2 linked regions of the Ciceribacter thiooxidans genome follow. The protein of the gene in region 1 interacts with the protein of each later gene in a pairwise test. Links are inferred from orthologs where the notes say so. Each region holds a gene or a part of one and is shown in the gene's direction. Other genes may lie near its edges.

What was found. The genes of interacting proteins can lie anywhere in the genome.
Region 2: the proteins of sfsA (region 1) and H4I97_RS17875 interact in binary tests that used the Escherichia coli proteins (3 or more experiments, as listed by UniProt). The link is inferred for Ciceribacter thiooxidans from one-to-one orthologs.

Annotation. Positions count from the first base shown.
Region 1 is NZ_CP059896.1:1,795,348-1,800,723, forward strand. What follows is about bases 1,241-4,048. They hold sfsA (DNA/RNA nuclease SfsA), read left to right. Parts: upstream 1,241-2,184; coding sequence 2,185-2,913; downstream 2,914-4,048. Other genes in these bases: H4I97_RS08555 (PHA/PHB synthase family protein), read left to right, coding at 1,241-2,174; map (type I methionyl aminopeptidase), read left to right, coding at 2,947-3,783. Also shown: H4I97_RS08550 (gas vesicle protein GvpG), read right to left, coding at 1-165; more of H4I97_RS08555, read left to right, coding at 327-1,240; H4I97_RS08575 (ATP-binding protein), read right to left, coding at 4,640-5,376. UniProt on the Escherichia coli protein: Binds to DNA non-specifically. Could be a regulatory factor involved in maltose metabolism.
Region 2 is NZ_CP059896.1:3,615,603-3,619,886, reverse strand. What follows is about bases 1-3,000. They hold H4I97_RS17875 (glutamate-5-semialdehyde dehydrogenase), read left to right. Parts: upstream 1-858; coding sequence 859-2,142; downstream 2,143-3,000. Other genes in these bases: rsfS (ribosome silencing factor), read left to right, coding at 2,804-3,000; H4I97_RS17870 (nicotinate-nucleotide adenylyltransferase), read left to right, coding at 2,180-2,767; proB (glutamate 5-kinase), read left to right, coding at 1-866. Outside these bases: more of rsfS, read left to right, coding at 3,001-3,289; 23S rRNA (pseudouridine(1915)-N(3))-methyltransferase RlmH, read left to right, coding at 3,384-3,866; H4I97_RS17855 (murein hydrolase activator EnvC family protein), read left to right, coding at 4,017-4,284. UniProt on the Escherichia coli protein: Catalyzes the NADPH-dependent reduction of L-glutamate 5-phosphate into L-glutamate 5-semialdehyde and phosphate. The product spontaneously undergoes cyclization to form 1-pyrroline-5-carboxylate.

The DNA of each region.
Region 1 (5,376 bases):
GCGAGCCCCATCGCTGACGGTGACGTCGAGCACGGAGGACCGCGGCCCGGCCGCAGCCGTCTGCCCGCCCGTCGACGAGCATCCCGCGGCGACCCCGAGTGCACCGGCCAGTGCCAGACCGGAAGCAAGACGCCACGTTTTCATCGCCCACATCGCTGCAATCATACCCATATATCCCAAACCGGCGCCGCAATGCATCCGGCGGTTGATCCCCGCTTCCGAATACGTCAGGAATGGCTTTCGTATTGCTGGAACTTGTAGTCGTTTTCAGGCAGGATAAGCAAACATAAAAGAGGACTCGCACGAGCACTCTCGGGAGGAACAGCTTGAGCAGAGACACCGAAGACGGTGCCACATCCGGTGCTACGGCCCAAGGCTTCGATCCGAAGCTGATTGAACCCTACATCGTCAAGGATCCGGAAGCGCTGGCAATCAATGTCGCCCGTGCCCTCGAAAACCTCGGCAAGGCCGCTTCGACATGGCTTGCGCCGCGCGAGCGCGGCGAGATCGTCGACCCGGTGTCGCAACCGCTGACGGAACTCGTCAAGACGATGTCCAAGGTCACCGAGTACTGGATGTCGGACCCGAAGCGGACGCTGGAAGCGCAGGGCCTTCTGCTGGCCGGCATGTTCGGCGCCTGGACGCGGACCGCGCAGAGGCTCGCCGGCGGCGAAGGCGCGGAGCCCGCGCCGCAGTTCCCGAACGACAAGCGATTCGCCGACGAGGACTGGCAGCGCAACCCGTTCTTCGACTTCCTGCGTCAGGTCTATTTCATCGGCAGCGACTGGGCCGAGCGCATGGTGCGCGATGCCGAGGGGCTCGACGAGCACACCCGGCACAAGGCCGCCTTCTACGTCCGGCAGATCACGGCTGCCCTTTCGCCCGCAAACTTCGTCGTCACCAATCCGCAGGTCTACCGCGAAACGGTCGCGAGCCACGGCGACAATCTCGTGCGCGGCATGAAGATGCTCGCCGAGGATATCGCGGCCGGCGGCGGCGACCTTCGTCTTCGCCACACCGACTACAGCAAGTTCGCCGTCGGCGAGAACATGGCGGTCACGCCGGGCAAGGTGATCGCCCAGAACGATATCTGCGAAATCCTGCAATACGAAGCGGCGACCGGCACGGTTCTCAAGCGGCCCCTCCTGATCGTGCCGCCGTGGATCAACAAATTCTACATCCTCGACCTCAACCCGCAAAAGTCCTTCATCAAGTGGTGTGTCGACCAGGGACATACGGTCTTCGTCATTTCCTGGGTCAATCCCGACGAGCGGCATGCCACGAAGGACTGGGAAGCCTATATCCGCGAGGGCGTCGATTTCGCCCTCGAGACCGTCGAGAAGGCGACCGGCGAGACCAAGGTGAACGCGATCGGTTACTGCGTCGGCGGCACGCTGCTCTCCGCCGCACTCGCCCTGCACGCCAAGGAGCGCAACAAACGCATCGCAAGTGCAACGCTCTTCACCACCCAGGTCGATTTCACCCATGCCGGCGACCTCAAGGTGTTCGTCGACGAAGAGCAGCTCGACGCGATGGAAGAGCGCATGCGGGCAAGCGGCTACCTCGAAGGCTCGAAGATGGCATCCGCCTTCAACATGCTGAGGGCCTCCGAGCTCATCTGGCCCTACTTCGTCAACAACTACCTGAAGGGCGAGGAGCCGATGCCCTTCGACCTGTTGTTCTGGAATTCGGACTCGACCCGGATGGCGGCCGCCAACCACTCCTTCTATTTGCGCAACTGCTATCTCGACAATGCGCTCAGCAAGGGACGGATGAAGATCGCCGGCAAGACCCTGTCGCTGAAGGACGTGAAGATCCCGATCTACAATCTCGCGACCCGCGAGGATCACATCGCGCCGGCCAAATCGGTTTTCGTCGGCAGCGGCCTGTTCGGTGGACCGGTCACCTTCGTGCTCAGCGGTTCCGGCCACATCGCCGGCGTGGTCAACCCGCCCGGCAAGCAGAAGTATCAGTACTGGACCGGCGGTGCGCCCGCCGGCGCCTTCGAGGAGTGGCTGGAAAGAGCAGAAGAGACACCGGGCTCCTGGTGGCCGCACTGGCAAACATGGGTCGAGTCGCTCGACGGCAAGCGGGTCCCTGCCCGCAAGGTCGGCGGTGGTGCGCTGAATGCGATCTCCGACGCGCCCGGCACGTACGTGCGCGAACGGGCGTGACTCCTACGCGATGAAGTTCGATCCCCCTCTCGTCCCTGCCCGGCTCATCCGGCGTTACAAGCGCTTCCTGTTCGACGCGCTGCTCGACGACGGAAGCGAGATCACCGGTTTTTGCCCAAACACCGGCTCGATGCTGGGGTTGACGGACGCCGGTTCGCGTATCTGGCTTTCCGATCACGCCGGCTCGGCGCGCAAACATCGCTATGCCTTCGAGCTGATCGAAGCCGACGATACCGTCGTCGGTGTCCACGCAGCCCTTGCCAACCGGCTCGGCGAAGAGGCGATCCGGATGGGCCTTGTCGACGATCTTGCGGGCTACGAGACGTTGCGGCGCGAACAACGCTATGGCCGGAACTCGCGCATCGACTTTCTTCTTTCCTCACCCGGACGGGCGGATGTCTATGTCGAGGTCAAGAACGTGCATTTCATCCGCGAGAATCGGCTTGCCGAATTTCCGGACACCGTGACCGCACGCGGCACCAGGCACCTCGAAGAACTTGCGGCGATGGTGGATGCCGGCCACCGTGCCATCATGCTCTATCTCATCCAGCGCGAGGATTGCGACCGCTTCCGTCTTTCGGGCGACCTCGATCCCGCCTATGCCCGCGCCTTCGCCGAGGCGAGACGGCGCGGAGTCGAGGCCTACGCCGTCAAATGCCGGGTGAGTGCCGCGGAAATCGCACCGCTTCAACTCATCGCAATGGACGAAGCCGCCCCTGCTGCATTATGTACGGTGTGACAATCGGAATGCATCCAACCTGAAAGCGGATGAATGGTAAATTACATCGACGCGGCAACGGCGCCGCTCAAGAATACGGGAGCGATCAGGCTCTACGGCCCCGAAGCCTTTGAAGGCATGCGCAAGGCTTCGCAGCTGACCGCGCGCTGTCTGGACGAACTCGCCTCCGTCGTGAAGCCCGGCGTCACGACGGACGCGATCGACCGCTTCGTCTTCGAATTCGGCATGGACAACGGGGCGCTCCCGGCCACGCTCAACTACCGCGGCTACACGAAATCCTGCTGCACCTCGATCAATCACGTCGTCTGCCACGGCATTCCGAACGACAAGCCGCTGCGCGAAGGCGACATCGTCAACATCGACGTTACCTACGTCCTCGACGGCTGGCACGGCGATTCGAGCCGCATGTATCCGGTGGGCGAGATCAAGCGCGCCGCCGAACGGCTGCTCGAAGTCACCTACGAGTGCCTGATGCGCGGGATTGCCGCGGTGCGCCCCGGCGCCCGCACGGGCGCCATCGGCGAGGCGATCCAGACCTATGCAGAGGCCGAGCGCTGTTCCGTCGTGCGCGATTTCTGCGGCCACGGCATCGGACAGTTGTTCCACGACTCCCCGAACATCCTGCACTACGGCCGGGCCGACGAGGGTCCGGAACTGCGCGAGGGGATGATCTTCACCATCGAGCCGATGATCAACCTCGGCCGCCCGCACGTGAAGGTGCTCTCCGACGGCTGGACCGCGGTCACCCGCGACCGCTCGCTGACCGCGCAATACGAGCACGCCGTCGGCGTGACGGCGACGGGCTGTGAAATCTTCACGCTTTCACCCGCCGGTCTCGACCGTCCCGGACTGCCGCCGCTTCGAGGCTGACGATGGGCAAACCTCCTTCCCTTTTCCCGGCAGACGATGAAGACGACAAAACCGTCGTTCCGGACCGGGAAGAGGCGGAGGAGGATACTGCCGCCGTCGATGAACGAAGCTTCTTCGCCGAGCAGCCTTCGAAACCACGGCCGATCTCCGGCGCGAACGCTCAGGAAGAGGCGCATTATATCGGTCATCGCGACAGGTTGAGAACGCGCTTCCGCGAAAGCGGCGAGGCGGCGCTCGCGGACTACGAGCTCCTCGAACTTCTGCTTTTCCGTCTCATTCCGCGCCGCGATACCAAGCCGATCGCCAAGGCGTTGATCGGCCGCTTCGGCACGCTCGCCGGCGTGCTCGGCGCACCGCCTGCCCTGCTGCAGGAGGTGAAGGGGATCGGCGAGACGGTGGCGCTCGACCTAAAGCTCATCGCAACCACGGCGCAGCGAATGCTGAAGAGCGAGCTCAAGGAGCGGCACGTGCTCTCTTCGTGGTCATCGGTGATCGACTACTGCCACGCGGCAATGGCCTACGAGACCACGGAGCAGTTCCGCATCCTCTTCCTAGACAAGCGCAACGCGCTGATCGCCGACGAGGTGCAGGGGCGCGGCACGATCGACCACACGCCCGTCTATCCCCGTGAGGTTGTGAAGCGGGCGCTCGAACTTTCCGCGACGGCGATCATCCTCGTGCACAATCACCCGTCCGGAGACCCGACACCGTCACGCGCCGACATCGACATGACGAAGACCATCATCGATACCGCAAAGCCGCTCGGCATCACCGTCCACGATCACATCATCATCGGCCGGCAGGGTCATGCGAGCTTCCGGGGCCTCCGGCTGATCTGAACGGCCCCTGCCCTTGCTTATGAGCGCCCATCGGCCACCGGCAGGACGACCCTGAACTCGGCGCCACCGTCCTTCGAGCGCCCGGCGGTGATCGTGCCGCCGAAATCCTCGATGATAGTGAAACTGATCCAGAGGCCGAGCCCGGTGCCCTCGCCGACCGCCTTGGTCGTGAAGAAGGGCTCGAAGATCTTGCTCATGTCCTCCTCGGCGATACCCGGCCCGTTATCCGCGACGGTGATCTCGATCGCGTGATCCAGCCGTCGTGCGGCGAGCTGTACCCGCGCACCATCTCGCCCTTCGACGGCATGGAGGGCGTTATCGGTCAGATTGACGATCACCTGGTGCAACTGCCCCTCATGTCCCTCGATGACGAGGTCCGGATCGCCGTCGACGACAATTTCGGCCTGCGCGTTCTTCGCTTTGGCCGCCAGGTGGGCGGAATTGCGCAAAAGCCGGCCGACATCGACCGCCTGGCGCTCGCCGGCCTTGCTGAAGGAGAGCCGCCGCAGGTTCTTGACGATGTCGCTCACCCGGTTGGCACCTTCGATCGTACCTTCGAGCAGCGATCCGACATCGGCGGTGATGGCATCGATCTTCAGGCTCTTGCGCAGCTCGGCGAGCCGTTCCGGCGCTTCACCGCGATGAATGGCGTCGAGATAGAAGATCAGGTTCTTGCGGTAGCGGTCGAGCGTATAGATGTTGCCGTAGACAAAGCTGATCGGATTGTTGAGTTCGTGGGCGACGCCCGCGACGA
Region 2 (4,284 bases), 1.8 Mb from region 1 along the record:
CCGGCCAGATCCTGTTGACGCTCGGTGACACGGAGGAACGGCGGCGTTATCTCAACGCCCGCGCCACTATCAACCAGCTCTTGAAGATCGGCGCAGTCCCGATCATCAACGAGAACGACACGGTTGCAACCACCGAGATCCGCTATGGCGACAACGACCGGCTGGCCGCTCGCGTCGCCACCATGGCTGGAGCCGATCTTCTGATTCTGCTCTCCGATATTGATGGCCTTTATACCGCGCCGCCCCATCTCGACGCGAACGCGCGCTTTCTCGAAACGGTTGCGGATATAACTCCGGAGATCGAGGCAATGGCGGGAGGCGCCGCCTCGGAGCTTTCACGCGGCGGAATGCGCACCAAGATCGATGCCGGAAAGATCGCCACTGCCGCGGGCTGCGCGATGATCATCGCGTCCGGCACGACGGACAATCCGATCCGCGCGATCGTTGAGGGTGCGCGTCATTCCTGGTTCGCCCCCTCACCAGCGCCGGTGACGGCGCGCAAGACCTGGATCGCCGGACATCTTCAAGCTGCGGGCGAGCTGCACGTCGATGCGGGCGCGCAGACGGCGCTTCGCGCCGGTAAGAGCCTTCTGCCGGCAGGCGTAAAAAAGATCGTCGGCCAGTTCAGCCGTGGCGACACAGTAAGCGTCATCGGAGAACAGGGCCGGGAGATCGCTCGCGGACTGGTATCTTACGATGCCGATGAGGCTCGCAGGATCACGGGCAGAAAGTCCGGCGAGATCGAGGAGATTCTCGGCTATGCCGGTCGCGCCGCCATGATTCACCGGGACGACCTGGTGATCACCGGCGTAACGCGCAAGAAGGTCGAAGGCTCCATGGAGAACAAGGATAAGGCCAATGCTTGACGCAGTTGCCACGTCTGACGATGTTCAAGCGCTGATGCTCGATATCGGCTCTCGCGCCAAAGCGGCAGCCCGGCCGCTTGCGATCGCGACGACAGAACAGAAGAACCGTGCATTGCACGCCATGGCACAGGCGATCCTCGACAGCACGGACGTGATACTTGCGGCCAATGCTGTTGACGTTGAGAACGGGAGGGCTTCAGGCCTGACGGGTTCCTTCATGGATCGCCTGACGCTCGATCCAGGCCGGGTTGCGGCCATTGCGCGCGGAATTCGCGACATCGCAGAGCTGAAAGATCCCGTCGGCGAAGTTATTGCCGCCTGGGAGCGTCCGAACGGCCTCAAGATAGAGCGTGTGCGCACGCCACTCGGCATAATCGGCGTAATTTACGAAAGCCGTCCAAACGTCACTGCCGACGCCGGCGCGCTCTGCCTGAAGGCAGGCAACGCGGTCATCCTGCGCGGCGGATCGGATTCGGTTCATTCCTCACGTGCGATCCATGCCTGCCTTGTGAAGGGTCTCGAAAAGGCGGACCTGCCTACCGACGCCATCCAGCTCGTTCCCGTAACGGATCGTGCCGCGGTCGGCGCCATGCTGACCGGCCTCGGCGGTGCGATCGACGTGATCGTGCCGCGGGGCGGCAAGAGCCTCGTGGCGCGCGTCCAGTCGGAAGCCCGCGTACCCGTCTTCGCGCACCTAGAGGGCCTCTGCCATGTTTACGTCGACCGCTCCGCTGACCTTGAGATGGCCAAAAAGGTCGTGCTCAACTCGAAGATGCGGCGCACCGGCATCTGCGGAGCGGCGGAAACCCTTCTGATTGATCGAGCCGCCGTGGGGACTCACCTTGCGCCCATTTTGGAAGCGCTGGCGCAGGCCGGCTGCGAGCTTCGCGCCTCGCCCGAGGTGCAGGCGGTCTTTCCCGAAGCCAAATCTGCCACGGAAGAGGATTGGCGGACGGAATATCTCGACGCCGTGATCGCTGTCACGCTGGTCGATGGAGTGGACGGTGCCATCGGTCACATCGCGAAGTATTCGTCCAATCATACGGAAGCCATTCTTGCTGAAGATCTAACGGCTGTTGAACGGTTCTTTAACGAAGTTGATTCGGCGATCCTCCTGCATAACGCCTCTACCCAGTTCGCCGATGGCGGCGAGTTCGGGATGGGGGCGGAGATCGGGATTGCCACCGGAAAGATGCACGCCCGAGGTCCCGTCGGCGTGGAACAGCTGACATCGTTCAAGTACCGGGTTCACGGCGCCGGCCAGGTCAGGCCCTGACGTGCGAGAAGAGGCGATCGCCCACCGCTACCGGTTCATGCCGCACGTGGAGCCCGGCATGGTCATCGGACTGTTCGGCGGATCGTTCAATCCCCCGCATGAAGGACATCTTCTGGTCGCGGAGATCGCGCTTCGGCGCCTCGGCCTGCACCAATTGTGGTGGATCGTCACCCCCGGCAATCCTCTGAAGAATCGCACTGCGCTCCCTCCGTTGAGCCATCGGCTGGAACTTTGCGAGGCATTGGTGCGGGATCCGCGCATTAAAGTCACCGCGTTCGAGCAGACGCTCGGAACCAGCTACACGGCGGAGACGCTGGCTTTCGTGAAGCGCCGCAACCCACAAGTGAATTTCGTCTGGATCATGGGCGCGGACAATCTGAAGAGCTTTCACCGCTGGCAGCATTGGCGGAGAATTGCAACGACCTTCCCGATCGCCATCATCGATCGGCCGGGCGCGACGCTTTCCTATCTCTCATCGAAGATGGCCCGCACTTTTTCCCGGGCGCGCATCGACGAGGACGACGCGGCCGTTCTCTGGAAGAATGAGCCGCCGGCCTGGACGTTCATTCACGGGCCACGCTCTTCTCTCAGTTCCACAGCGTTACGGGAGATGACCGGGGGATAGCATTTGCAGCGCAACTCTTGAAAGATCGCGGATTTGATGCCACCTTTTGGGGGCATCTGCCGAGTCTGGCAGAAAGCAACGTGCTGTTCTTCAAAGAAAGGAAAGACTCTGACAACAGTACACACCAAGGGACGCACACCGGTTGTCGTCCCAAAGAGCACGGAACGTGGCGCATTTGCCGTGGCCCGCGCTCTCGAGCAGGTCCTTGCAAGTCTCGAGGACTCGAAAGCAGAAGACATCGTCACCATCAACATTGCTGGAAAGTCAGCGCTCGGCGATTACATGTTAGTCGCCTCCGGGCGTTCGACCCGCCATGTCGTCGCGATCTGCGAGCATCTCATTTCGGACCTGAAGGACGAGGGCTTCGGTAGCCCCCGCGTGGAAGGCCTCGATACGGGTGATTGGGTGCTCATCGACGCTGGTGATGTCATCGTACACGTCTTCCGTCCAGAAATCCGCGAGTTTTACAACATCGAAAAGATGTGGGCGGCTCCGGAAATGGAGGAAGGCAAGCTACACTAACAGACGGATAACACCGGTATCCGCTGTGCCGATTGAGTGGCAACTCCCAAGGTTGCCACTACTGGTCCTTGTGGCCAATCAATGGAATAGGGACATGCGTATTGGCATCTTTGCCGTCGGGCGACTGAAAGCCGGCCCGGAAAAGGAACTTGCAGCCCGTTATCTCGAACGCTTTGCCAAGGCAGGTCCCGCCACCGGGCTAGAGTTCGCCCGCACTGTCGAAATCGCTGAAAGTCGTGCGTCTAACGCAGCGACGCGCAAACGCGAGGAAGCCGCAGAGCTCATGAAGGCGATGCCGACCGGATCGATGCTGGTCGTACTCGATGAGCACGGAAAGGCACTCGACAGCGAGCAATTCGCAGATCTTCTAGGAAAGTACCGAGATCGCGGCCAGCGAGACTTGGTGATCCTGATCGGCGGCGCCGATGGCGTCGATCCTGATCTTCATGGGAAGGCCGACGCCGTTCTCAATCTCGGCCGCATGACCTGGCCGCATCAGCTCGTGCGCATCCTCATCGCCGAGCAACTCTACCGTGCGGTCACGATCCTTTCCGGTCATCCCTACCACCGGGCGTGAGCCGCTGGCTGCGGACGTGACGTCCGATTGTAGTTGCGCCTTTGCGCGCCCGGGCAAATCAGCTTATTTTCCGGACAACATCGGGAAAGCGACTTGCAGCACGAAATCCGCACACAGTCTGCCTCAACAAGTCCGGACGGAAGCCACCACATGCTTCTTCCGGCCTGTGTCGTCGCGTTGGTCCTCGGTCTGTTTCCGGCACACGGTAGCGGTCGCGCACTCGCACAGGATTCGGTCGGGAGCGGCGCTGCTTCATCCGCCGATCATGCGTCGGAAGCTGCGCCCGATCTTGCTTTGCGCCAGAAGCGGGACGAAGTCAGTCGGGAGCTCCAGGACCTTTCCCGGACCATCCATCTCTCGGAAGAGAAAGCTGCCGAACTTGAGGCTGACATCGCCGCGCTCAAGAAGGATGCAGTGG